2 regions of the Maridesulfovibrio spiralis genome follow, and region 1 is predicted to be linked to the other one. Evidence: predicted binding sites of a transcription regulator. Region 1 holds the regulator's gene; the other holds the start of a gene.
What was found. The regulator sigma-54, encoded in region 1, starts transcription at its own class of promoters, with help from an activator protein. The targets are predictions, from matches to a motif close to CTGGCACGGNNNNTGCTT.
Positions count from the first base shown of each region.

Region 2: a site for sigma-54 is predicted at 3,180-3,197, ahead of ACNI29_RS05260 (YeiH family protein). Genes of this name have one in related genera too.

Region 1 covers NZ_CP182344.1:3,611,480-3,617,376, forward strand. Annotated here, with positions in the region: gene ACNI29_RS16145 (KdsC family phosphatase) at 1-284, shown strand, start outside; gene lptC (LPS export ABC transporter periplasmic protein LptC) at 285-875, shown strand; gene ACNI29_RS16155 (LptA/OstA family protein) at 890-2,515, shown strand; gene lptB (LPS export ABC transporter ATP-binding protein) at 2,524-3,246, shown strand; gene rpoN (RNA polymerase factor sigma-54) at 3,565-4,980, shown strand; gene hpf (ribosome hibernation-promoting factor, HPF/YfiA family) at 5,032-5,568, shown strand; gene ACNI29_RS16175 (PTS sugar transporter subunit IIA) at 5,572-5,897, shown strand, end outside.
Region 2 covers NZ_CP182344.1:1,160,809-1,166,705, reverse strand. Annotated here, with positions in the region: gene ACNI29_RS05275 (c-type heme family protein) at 1-430, opposite strand, end outside; gene ACNI29_RS05270 (hypothetical protein) at 568-912, shown strand; gene ACNI29_RS05265 (hypothetical protein) at 1,024-1,278, opposite strand; gene ACNI29_RS05260 (YeiH family protein) at 1,359-3,110, opposite strand; gene ACNI29_RS05255 (hotdog domain-containing protein) at 3,457-3,846, shown strand; gene ACNI29_RS05250 (glycyl-radical enzyme activating protein) at 3,916-4,890, opposite strand; gene ACNI29_RS05245 (glycyl radical protein) at 5,173-5,897, opposite strand, start outside.

The DNA of each region.
Region 1 (5,897 bases):
ATCCCGGACAGCGTGAAAAGCTTCCTTTTTATGAGAAGCTGCTCAAAGATAAGGGTCTTAAAGACGAAGAAGTCGCTTACATGGGTGATGACTGGATTGATGTCCCTGTTATGCTGCGCGTGGGGTTGCCCATGGCCGTAAGAAATGCCCAGCCTGAAATCTTCGGCATTTCAAAATGGATCTCCAGCCGTAAGGGCGGGAGAGGTGCTGTGCGTGAAGCAATTTCATTTATTCTTGATGCGCAGGGCAAGTTGGACGCAATCTGGAAAGAGTGGGCAGGTTAGATGGGCCGTATCGGCTTGGTTTTATCTTTGATTCTTGCCTTGTTTCTGGGGCTTGCTTCCGGAACTCTGCTTAGTAAAAAGTACGGAGTTTTTCCGCACATGGCCCGTGGCGTTGTAAGAAGTCCGCTGGTGGCCGATGAGAACCAGTCTGATATTTCTGCTGAGGAAATTGAACTGATTCAGGGGACTGGTGGTGACATTGAATGGATTTTGCGGGCAGGAAGCGCTGATTACGATCAGGAAGAAGGTCTGGTAAAGGCCGACAAACCCCGGGTCACATATTACCTTGGCCGGGATCGTAAAGAAGTTTTTGTTAGCGCCTTACATGGCGAAGTCAGCCAGAAGGGCAAGGGATTAAAGCTCTGGGACAATGTAAAAGGTAATTATGGCGATATGGGGCTTATTGCTGATCGTCTCGATTTTAAACCCAAGGAGAACTTACTTTTCCTTGAAGGGAATGTGAAAGTTCAGAGTCCGGCAGTTTATATTACTTCCAACCGGGTCAAGGTCGACCTTGTAACCCGTGAAATAATGATTGAAGATGGAATGGAAGCCCTAATTTCACCGGACATGGTGGTAATGCCTCAATAGAAGCGAGCATTCATTTGATAAATATATTTGGAAATAGTTCATTTTTGCGCGGCAGGTCTGTACCAGTATTTTTTTCTTCTGCTGTTTTTATTGTGTTGTTTGTTCTGGCCTTTCTTACGGCCAGCTCCAGCGTACATGCTTATGATAAATCTCAACTGAAGATTGCAAGGACTATCGCCAACGTCCGTTCAGAGCCTTCTCTCAAGGCGAATGTTGTCTGGATTCTTTCCCCGGCGGAAAGCTTTCTTGTCGGCCCGGAGAAAGATGGCTGGCTCCATATCTATCCGGCTTCCGATGAAAAGGATGTTAAGCCGGTCGGATATGTTTCCCGTAAAGTGGTCATCCCCGCTGCTGCGGATAGCCCGCTCGCGGATTGGGGGGATATCCGCTATGTTGGAAAGGACATGAAATACCATCTGGAACGCACTGTAAAGTCTTCTACAGGTGGAATGCTCAAGTCCGGAGACAAGATCAAAGTAGGTTTCCTCAGGAATGGCTGGTATGCCTTTTTCAAGCCGGATGCAAAGGTCGTTTCCGAGGCTGATGCTCTTGGCTATGTCAAGCAATCTGAAGTTGATATGGTCAATGACGATGCACGTATTCGGTATGCGGTGCGTCGGATCAATGTAATTGAAAAGCCTGTGGCTACTTCCAGAGCCGTGGGTGTGCTTAGCCCCGGACATCGTGCTCAGGTTAATAAAGTGAAGGGTGGAATGTATGCCCTTTACCGTATTGATACCATTGTTAAAAATGATACTCCGGTCTGGGGTTATGCTTGGGGGCCTTTCCTTGCTCCTTATCCTGCAAATCTTGAAAAGACTCAGATGGCTGGAATTGATGCCCGTAAAGCAGAGATCAAGGCTGAAAAGAATGAAAAGATTAAGGAAGAGCTGAAGCGTGGCAATGAACTTGCCGCCATGGAAAAGGCAATGGATGAAATGCTGATCGCTCCGGTCGAGACTAAAACTCTCTATGCGACAGCAGTTCTGAATGTCCGTTCCGAGCCTGATGTTAAAGCCCTTATTGTAAATAAGCTGGAAAAAGGACAGCCGGTCGTCGTTGGTCAACTCGAAGGAAAGTGGTATCCTGTTTTCAAGGCTGATCAGAATAAAGAAGCCAAGCTCATCGGTTATGTGTATGGCACTTATCTTTCAGCTGATGCCCCGGTCGTTGAGAAAGAGAAACCGCGCAAGAAGCGTGTCCCCGGCGGCCCGGATGAAGTTCCCATTAAGATTACTTCTACCAAAATGACATTCAGCGAAAACCGCAACCAGATTACTTTTTCAGGTAATGTAAAGGTTATACGTCTGGATGTAACTCTCACTTCTGACACCCTGACTGCCTATTTACGCCCAGACGGCGATTCTCTTTCCGATACTCAGGACAAGATTAAGAAAATCGTTGCCGGCGGTAATGTTAAGGTGGTGATGAAAAAGCGCAAAGGTCAGTGCGATAAGCTGACTTATGTGGTTGGTGATTCCATCATATACATGAAAGGTAATGCTGAATTGCTGGATGGCCCCAACAATATTCAGGGCGATGAAATCAAATTTTACATTAAAGATAACCGTGCTGAGGTTGTCGGCGGCAAGAAGCCTATCGAGGCTATTTTCTATACCCCGAAAAATGTGTCGCAGTAGGAAAAATTATGTCTTCGATTATCGCCAAGAAATTGGTCAAGAACTACGGACCTAAAGAGGTTGTCCGCGGAATCGGGCTTACTGTGCGCGAGGGAGAGGTTGTAGGGTTGCTGGGTCCGAACGGAGCCGGTAAAACAACCACTTTTTATATGCTGGTGGGAGTGGTTAAGCCTACTTCCGGGGATGTCTATTTCAATAAGAAACAGATAACCCGTCTGCCTCTGCATGAGCGGGCTCGTATGGGGCTCAGCTATCTGCCGCAGGAAAGCTCCATTTTCAAAAAGTTGTCTGTACGTAAAAATCTTGAAATCATCATTGAGCATACCGGTCTTTCCGGTAAGGATATTCCCAAGAGAGCGGATGAACTTCTGGACCAACTGGGCATCCTGCGTCTTGCCGACCAGAAGGCTATGTACCTTTCAGGTGGTGAACGACGCCGTTTGGAAATTGCCCGTGCCATGATTAACAATCCCAAGTTCATTTTGCTTGATGAGCCGTTTGCAGGGATTGACCCCATTGCGGTTATTGATATTCAGGACATTATTTCTTCGTTGAAGGATATGGGGCTGGGTATTCTTATTTCCGACCACAATGTGCGCGAGACCCTTTCCATCTGCGACAGGGCATATCTTGTGTACGAAGGCCGGGTAATACTTAATGGTTCACCGGAAAGTATTGTTAAAAATACCAAGGCGCGCAGGCTTTATTTGGGGGACAGTTTTAGTCTTTAGCAGTCTGTGCATTAAGCATTAAATATTCAGGCCGGGATTTATTCAGTAATCCCGGCCTTTATTGTGTAAAGTTTAATTAAATTTGTCATTGTTGATTTACAGTCTGCCAGAACATTGGTACACTTTTTTCATATACATTTTCTGTATATAAAAAATCCATAAATTTCAGATGATTCAGAGGTCTTTGTTGCATCTTGAAAATGGATGTGGCATAGTTGAATCAAGGTTGAGGGAACCTAGAAAGTGTTTTTTCTGTTCTCGGCTGATAACTGATTGAAATAAATTGAATTAGATATAAATAGAAGGTGGCCTGATAATATGGGGTTGGAACTTAGACAACAATTAAAGCTTACTCAGCAGCTGGTGATGACTCCTCAGTTGCAGCAGGCTATCAAGTTGTTGCAGCTTTCCCGCTTGGAACTGGTGGATTCCGTTCATCAGGAGCTGATGGAAAATCCTATCCTTGAAGAAGCTGAAGCGCAGGAAAGGACTGATGCTGCTGATGCTGATGCAGGTACCGCTACTGCAGAGGAAGCACAAATTTCCAAGGAAGCGGAGTGGGAAAATTATCTCGGTGAATTTTCCAGTACGTCAAAGCAGTCCGCTTCCCGTGAATCCGAGTCTTATGAAGAGGGTACTTCGTTTGAAGCCCGTTTGACCAAGACAACCTCGCTCGAAGGGCATTTGCATTGGCAGATGAGTCTTTCCGATTTTACTGAGGCAGAAATCACCATAGGTGAGTGTCTTATCGGTAATTTAAGTTCCGGAGGTTTTTTACGGATTGACTTGGAAGAAGTTTGTGAAACGTGCTATGCTGAAATCGAAGATGTAGAAAGTGTGCTCTACCGCATCCAGCGGTTCGACCCTGTAGGGGTAGGAGCAAGAACGCCGCAGGAATGTCTACTGATTCAGCTTGAGGCTTTAAAGCTCGACGATGATCCGATTCTGGTCTCGTTGGTACGTGATCATTTGGATGACCTTGAAAAAAAGCGTTACAAACCGCTTGCAAGGAAATTCAAGCTTAGCATGGAGGATTTGAAGAGTTATCTGGACTTGATGCAGACACTTGATCCTCTTCCGGGAGCAAGTTTTTCAGGTGGAGACTCTTTCTATGTCAGCCCGGATGCTTATGTTTATGAATATGACGGAGATTTTGTCATAGTTCTAAACGAAGACGGTCTTCCCAAACTGCAGATGAATGCATTTTATGTGGAGACATTGGCATCCACAAAAGGGGATGACAAAGAATACTTTCAAGACAAGATGCGCTCCGCTCAATGGCTGATGAAGAGCCTGTATCAGCGGCAGCGTACCTTATATAAAGTTCTTGAATCCATAGTGAGATTCCAGCGCGATTTTTTCGCCGAAGGTGTCACCAAGCTTAAGCCGCTTATTCTTAAGGAGGTGGCGGAAGACATCGAAATGCATGAATCCACTGTGAGCCGAATTACAACGAATAAGTATGTATCGACTCCGCATGGAATCTATGAGCTAAAGTTCTTTTTTAATAGTGCTCTCGGTCTGGACGACGGATCTCAGGTCGGTTCCGAATCCGTCAAGGCGACGATCAAGAAATTGATCGGTGAAGAAGACGGAAAGAAGCCCCTCAGTGACGAGAAGATCGCTGAGATTCTCAAAGAGAAGCTGGAAGTCAATATCGCCAGAAGGACCGTAGCCAAGTATAGAACTGCAATGGGGATACTCTCCTCCTCGAAAAGGAAAAAGGTCTTCTAATGTAGTTCGGAGAAATCAACGCATATTCACCCCTTACTAAGGAGGCTCTTTATGAACGTAGCATTTACTTTTAAGAACTTCGACGCATCCGAACATCTTAAGGAATATGCAAACAGCCGTTTCTCCAAGTTGGCAAAGTACGTCAGCAATCCTGACAATACTGATATGCAGGTGAATTTGTCAGTTGATAAGTTCAGACACGTTGCGGAAGTTGTTTTTACTTCCGACCATCTGCATGTCTCAGCTTACGAAGTGTCCGAGGACATGTATTCTACCGTGGATATGGTTCTGGATAAGCTTGAAGCCCAGCTTCGTCGCGCAAATGAAAAGATGAGAAGCCACAGGCGTAAGGAGTCTGCTCCTGCGCGAATGGATATTCTCAGTTACGGTGAGGAAGAGTACCGGGAACCAGTGATTGTGGAGTCTGACTCCTTCGTTCCCAAGCCCATGAGTATTGATGAAGCAGCAGAGCAGTTGCAGACCCTTGACCATGAATTCCTCGTATTCCGCAACGCGGACAACGAAGCCATAAATGTAATATACCGCCGCAACAATGGCGATTTCGGTTTAATTGACCCGGGATACTAACTAATGAACATAACTGACAATCTGGCGAAGGATCTTGTTATATATGAACTGAACGCCTCTGATAAGGGCGAAGTTCTGAAAGAAATGGTTTCCACCCTGAAAGACGCAGGTCTTGATGTAGACGTGGAAAATGCCCTGAAGGTCCTTAATGATCGTGAGAAACTTGGAACAACAGGAATAGGGGATGGCATTGCCATCCCCCATGGAAAACTGGAATGTCTTGAAGATATAGTTGTTGTCGTTGGTCGCTCCAGTGAGGGCGTAGACTTTGAATCTTTGGATATGCAGCCCTGTAAAATATTCTTTATGGTACTGGCCCCCGAGCAGGG
Region 2 (5,897 bases), 2.0 Mb from region 1:
TCGTGTAGCCTTCCCAGAAGTTTTGTCCGGGATTTTTCCGGAAATGGTTGATCAGCTCCAGTTCTATTCCTTTAGCTTCATAATCGGGATTACGCGCTCCTTCGGCAACTCGGCGATAGGTGAATCCTGCTGAGCCGTCTTCTTTCCGGGCCATGATGTTGCGGGTGACAAATGAGGAAGACATGGCCTGAATAACGAATTTGTCCGGCAGTTCTTCATACATCTGGGGCCGTAGCACGCCGCGCACGTAGTTCTGCACCGAATCAACCTGACCGAAAACCATGCGTGCTTTTTCGCGTACCACGTTTTCAAGCACATTGCTCATGTGCATGGAAAAGCCGGCGAACAGAACGCCCCCGATGATCAGGGAGGTCAGGATCAGGCTTAAAAGAAATTTACTTTGAATCGAGTATGGTCTGGGGAGTTTCATACTTTGCCGCATCCTCACAGTTTATAACCGACCTTTGTGATGTCAAGCTGTTAGTCTTGACCGTTAAAGCATGGGCAGGGTATCCTTGTGCAAAACAGGCAATCTATCTTTTGAACTGATTATACGCAGGGGGAGCCATGAACAGTTTTTTTCTTTTTATTGCAGCGGTTCTGGCAGGTATAATCAGTGCGGATATGTTTGTCCGCGCATGGAACGGTTTTCTCGAATGCGCGGCCTGCTTAGTTCTTTTGGTTCAGAAAAAAATCCCGTCCCAAGTGTTTTTCTCCCGTCTGGGAAGATCAATCCCGCTGACAATTCTTTGTTTCCTGCTGCTGATTCTTTGCTTCAAGGTCTACTTTTCCGTGCTTGGATACGGACGGGCAGAGCTTGAGCAGTTGGGCTATTTCCTTGGAGCCGTGCCCCGCACCGGGTTCTATCTTGTTTCAGCAGGCAGAATGATCGACGCCATGTTCAAGCCTTGATTCAGAGGCGGCGAAGCCCAGATAAAAGTTTTAGGAGAGTCCAGAGAACCCTTTTTCAAAAGGGGTTCTTTGGCCCCCGGAGGGACTCGCGGTAGTGCCGCCGGAGGCCAACTATTCCGGTCCTGGACCGTGGGGCAGATATTCCATGGAGCTGCGGGCGTTGTGGTCCGCGTGTCCGACGATTTCCACGTCCGTATAGTAAAATTCACCGGTTTCAATATCCGATTCGACAACGAAATCTGCCAGTGTGCGGAAGGCAGGGGTTGTGTCTATGAGCATTGGCCCTGCCACAAAAACCATGGCCCAGATTACGGCACAGGTGGCGAAGAAAGATGTGATTCTAAAATAGATGCTTTTGTTTTCCATTGTTTTATTCCTCTTTCCTCTGTTCGGGAGGGAGGCGGATGGGGCCTCCCTCCTTAACAGGGGTGAATCAAAATCCGTGGTTAGATTTTGGAAGTAATATCAGGGAAGACTACGTAGAACATGAGGTAAGCCATGACGAGGGTCAGGCACAGGTTGAGGGACTGACCGCATACGTAGAGGATGAGCGGCTTGCCGCCTTTGAAGTAGTGCTTGAGCTCGCGGAAGTTGGTAGCCAGTCCGATTGCAGCAAAGGACAGGCAGAAGAACCAGCCGCGGAAGATGCGGGAGAAGCCGCGCAGCACACCCTGGTCGATCATGGTGAAACCGGCATCGGAACCGAGGGATGAGTATACGATGGAGAAGATTACGGACGCGGTCAGGAAGCCGAGTACGAACTTGGGAAAGCGGTGCCAGATTTCCATGGCGTGTACTTTCTGGCCTTCGACTGCTTCGACCTTGGTGGCCCAGAAGATGGCGATACCGAAAGCGGTTACACCGATGAGTACGTTTTGGATCATCTTGATGGTCGCAGCTACGTAGAGTGCTTTTTCGGAAAGGAATGCACCTGCTGCTGCAACAGCACCGGTGGCGTCAATGGTTCCGCCCATCCATGCTCCGCCGAGGATGAAAGGCATTCCGGTTCCCTTAATGATTGCGGGCATTACAATCATCATGATGGATGTGAATACGAGGGAAAGGCCGATTGCTAGAGTCAGCTCTTCTTTTTTCGCTTTACAGGCTGCCGCCGCTGCAATTGCTGCAGAAGTACCGCAAACGGACATGTCGGCGGAGATAACCATGTTCAAAGTTTTCGAAGGCATCTTGATTACTTTCTGACCGAAAATGAAGGTAGTGATCAGAACTACCGGGGTAACAACCCACGCTACGAAGATACCGGGAATACCGATAGCAACAACTTTGTTGAACAGAACTTCAGCACCGAGAAGAACCAGACCGGTCTTAATGAAGAATTCGACCTGAAGTGCTTTTTTAGCCCATTCCGGTGTACCGATAGTGTTGGAGATGACCAGCCCGATGGCGATTGCCCATGCAGCGTAACCGATACCGTACTGCTTCATGGTTGCCTGGTTGGCCATGAGGTAGGATGCGATTGCAACAGCGAAGACCAGGCCGAAACCTTTGAGGAAGGTCTTGGCGTCGCCGTCGATGAAACGCATACCGATTGCGAAGAACAGTCCGAAGCCGATCATCAGGGCGAGCAGCGAGGGAATCAGGTTAAAAGGCTTGTTTTTGATTTTCTTTTTGGCGGAAGACTCTTTGGCGCGCAGTTTCAGCCATGATTCAATAGAGGCGGAAGTTGCTGTGTTGAGCTCAGCATTTTTAAAACCGGCCTGTTCCGCTTTCAGCTGTGCAGCTAGAGCGGCAGTCTTGGCGGCAGTAGCAGCGGCTTTTGCTTTTTCATACTTAGGCATGGCTGCAGCATTTTTCGCATCAGCCTGTTCCTGAGTCTGGATAAAAGCGTCCAGCGGGTTGGTGGTCCACTTTTTAGGTTTAGCCATAAATCCTTTGATGGCTTTACCTATGGGCTGGTTCTTGGCCTTGATTTTTTCCTTGGCGGTCTGGGCGTCGTACCACGCTACGGTTTTAAAGGGAGCCCGTGCGGCCTCCTCGGTCATGATAGCGTTCTGCTTGGCGAACTTGGCTTCCATGTCCGCAGGTTTGTTATTGAAGAAGATTATTGCGCCGACGGTCAGGATCAGGAATCCCAGCCAGATGGCCCAGTAATCTTCTTTTTTCCAGAGGTCGGACCATGAGCTGGTTGCCTTGTCGACCACAACATTGTTGTCTTGCTGAACTGCATTTTCTGCCATTTCTAAACATTCCTCCAAATTTTATTTGAAAACAGGCCGAAACCTGTCTGTCTCTTTGCAGGCTCATATAGGCAAAACGCGGGCCAGAATTTAGCAACTCTCAACATGTTGTAATTTAATGATAAGTTAATAGGGATATGCTTACTGCTGATTGCAGTGGCAGGGTGTGGGGTGTAAAGTCAGGTTTGCAGTTTGCGGTAGGCAGACTATAGTTTTCCGGAATCTAATCATCGAAATAGTCGCGATTTGCGTTTATCATATGTGTGGACATGAAAAGCACAAGAAACCGCACAGCCGCCTGAATTGTATTCAGTATAATAAATAAACAAATTGGATGGAGAAAATTATGGATATTAATACACATGAGCAGATTGACCGTTCGCTGTGTGGTGAACCGGTAGCACTGGCGGAAGGAAGCAGTGAAGTTCGTCTTATATGTACCCAGAAAATGGCTGCGGATAAGAGCGGGCTGGTTCACGGCGGCTTTATCTTCGGCATGGCCGATTACGCAGCGATGCTTTCTGTGAACCATCCCAACGTGGTACTGGCCGGAGCGGAAAGCCGTTTTCTGAAGCCCTCCAAGGTCGGTGATGTTCTGGTTGCCAAGGCAGAGGTGCAGGAAAAAGACGGTCGCAAGCATATCGTTAAAGTAGATGTGTCCTGCGGTTTCGAAGTGGTTTTCAGCGCTACTTTCACCTGCTTCGTGACTAAAGAGCACGTTCTCGCCGGTGCGTAACGTTTTTTTTATTAAATGAAAAAGCCGAAGCCCGTTTACGGACTTCGGCTTTTTTGCTGTTTGCCTCTGTTAGCCACCCACTGAAACATTAGCACAGTGAGGAACTACAAGTTCTTTCAGAGCAAGAACATGCTCCCGTTCGGGAGGCTTCACCCCGCTTAATAAATATTCGCGGTCCAGCTGTTCCCATTTGGGTTCGCCAAGGCGGTGGTAGGGCAGGATATCCAGACCCTCTACGCTGTCACCCAGCGACTCAACAAATTTCGCAGTGGCTTTGATGTTCTCTGCCGAGTCATTGCAACCGGGGATAAGCGGAATCCTGATCCTTAGTTTTTTGCGCATCCGGGCCGCCATGCTGATGTTTTCAAGAATCTGCTTGTTAGGCATCCCGGTCAATTCTTCATGTTTACCGGAATCCATGTGCTTGATGTCGGTCAGAACAAGGTCGGTGTGTTTCAGCACTTCCTGAAAAGTTGCCGGGGCGCACATGCAGCAGGATTCAATGGCCGTATGCAAGCCGCGCTCTTGGGCGTCCTGCAAGGCTTCGATCAAGAATGCGGACTGCATGGTCGGTTCGCCGCCTGAAAAAGTAACTCCGCCCTGCGAAGTGTTATAGAAAGGACGGTCCCGTTCAACCTCTTCCATCAGCTCATCAACTGTCAGGTAACGGCCCACGATAGTCATGGACCCGGCGTAGCATTTTTCCACGCATTCGCCGCAAAGGTTGCATTTATCGCGATCAATGAAGACCCCGTCTTCCCGGTATTCAATGGCCTGTTCCGGGCAGAGGGATGCACATTTCACGCAGCTGATACAGTGGTGCGGAATACGCATGATCTCGGGCTTGATGCTCATGGATTCAGGGTTCTGGCACCATTTGCAGCTCAAAGGACAGCCCTTCAAAAAGACCAGTGTCCGAATACCGCCGCCGTCATGCACCGCGAAACGCTGAATATCAAAAACCAACCCCGTAAGATCGGCCTTGTTTTTGTCGTCCAAACTAAATTTATGCTGCCGCTCTTTCCATCTCATAGATATACTCACTTTTGAATGCCTCCGGCGGCCCTTCGGGGACCAAAGAACCCTTTTGTAAAAGGGTTCTCTGGACTCTCCTAAAACTTTTATTAGGCTTCGCGTCCGTTGCTCGTTAAGTTGTGACGATTTTCAACTCAAAATTTATATTGGGGATAATTTTTCTCCACCCCTGTACAAAACCTCCGTCCCCAGCGGCGAAGCCCTATTAAAAGGTTCTGAAGGGGATGGGGTCTGGGGAAGGGGAAACTCTTGCAAGAGTTTCCCCTTCCCCAGCCGCCGGAGGCATCTTCTTTAGAAGTTCTGTTCAGTTCTTGCCAGGATGTCATCCTGCAGGGATTTATCGAGCGCGGTGAAGAATGCGCTGTATCCTGCCACGCGGACAACGAGTCCTTTGTGTTTTTCGGGATTGGCCTGTGCATCGAGCAGGGTGTCCCGGCTGATGACGTTGTACTGAACGTGGAATCCGCCGTTCTGGAAATATGCTTCAGTAACGGCCTTGAGGTTTTCCAGTCCCTTTTCGCCTTCGATTGCGGAGGGGTGGAATTTCTGGTTCAGCAGAGTTCCGTTGGATGCGATTTCGTGGTCCAGTTTGGCAACCGAGAGAACGGAAGCGGTGGGACCGCAGGAATCGTAACCGGAGATCGGGGATACGCCGTCTGCCAGAGGAGACCATGCTTTACGTCCGTCGGGGGTAGCCATAACCACGGAACCCAGAGGTACGTTTGCGGATGCGGGATACAGACCGGGCTGGAATTTACCGCCACGGGGGTTGGTGTATTTGTTAACTTCTTCGCAGTAGATGAGTGCTGCGTCTTTGGCGATTTCATCAGCGTAGTCGTCATCGTTGCCGTATTTGGGAGCGCGGTTGACGAGCATCATGCGCAGGTCTTCCTGACCTTCAAAGTCATTGGCCAGTGCTGCGTGCAGGTCTTTAAGGGTGATTGCTTCTTCATCGAAAACGAGCTTCTTGATAGCGGTCAGGGAGTCACCGGCGTTGGCAACACCTACGCCCTGAG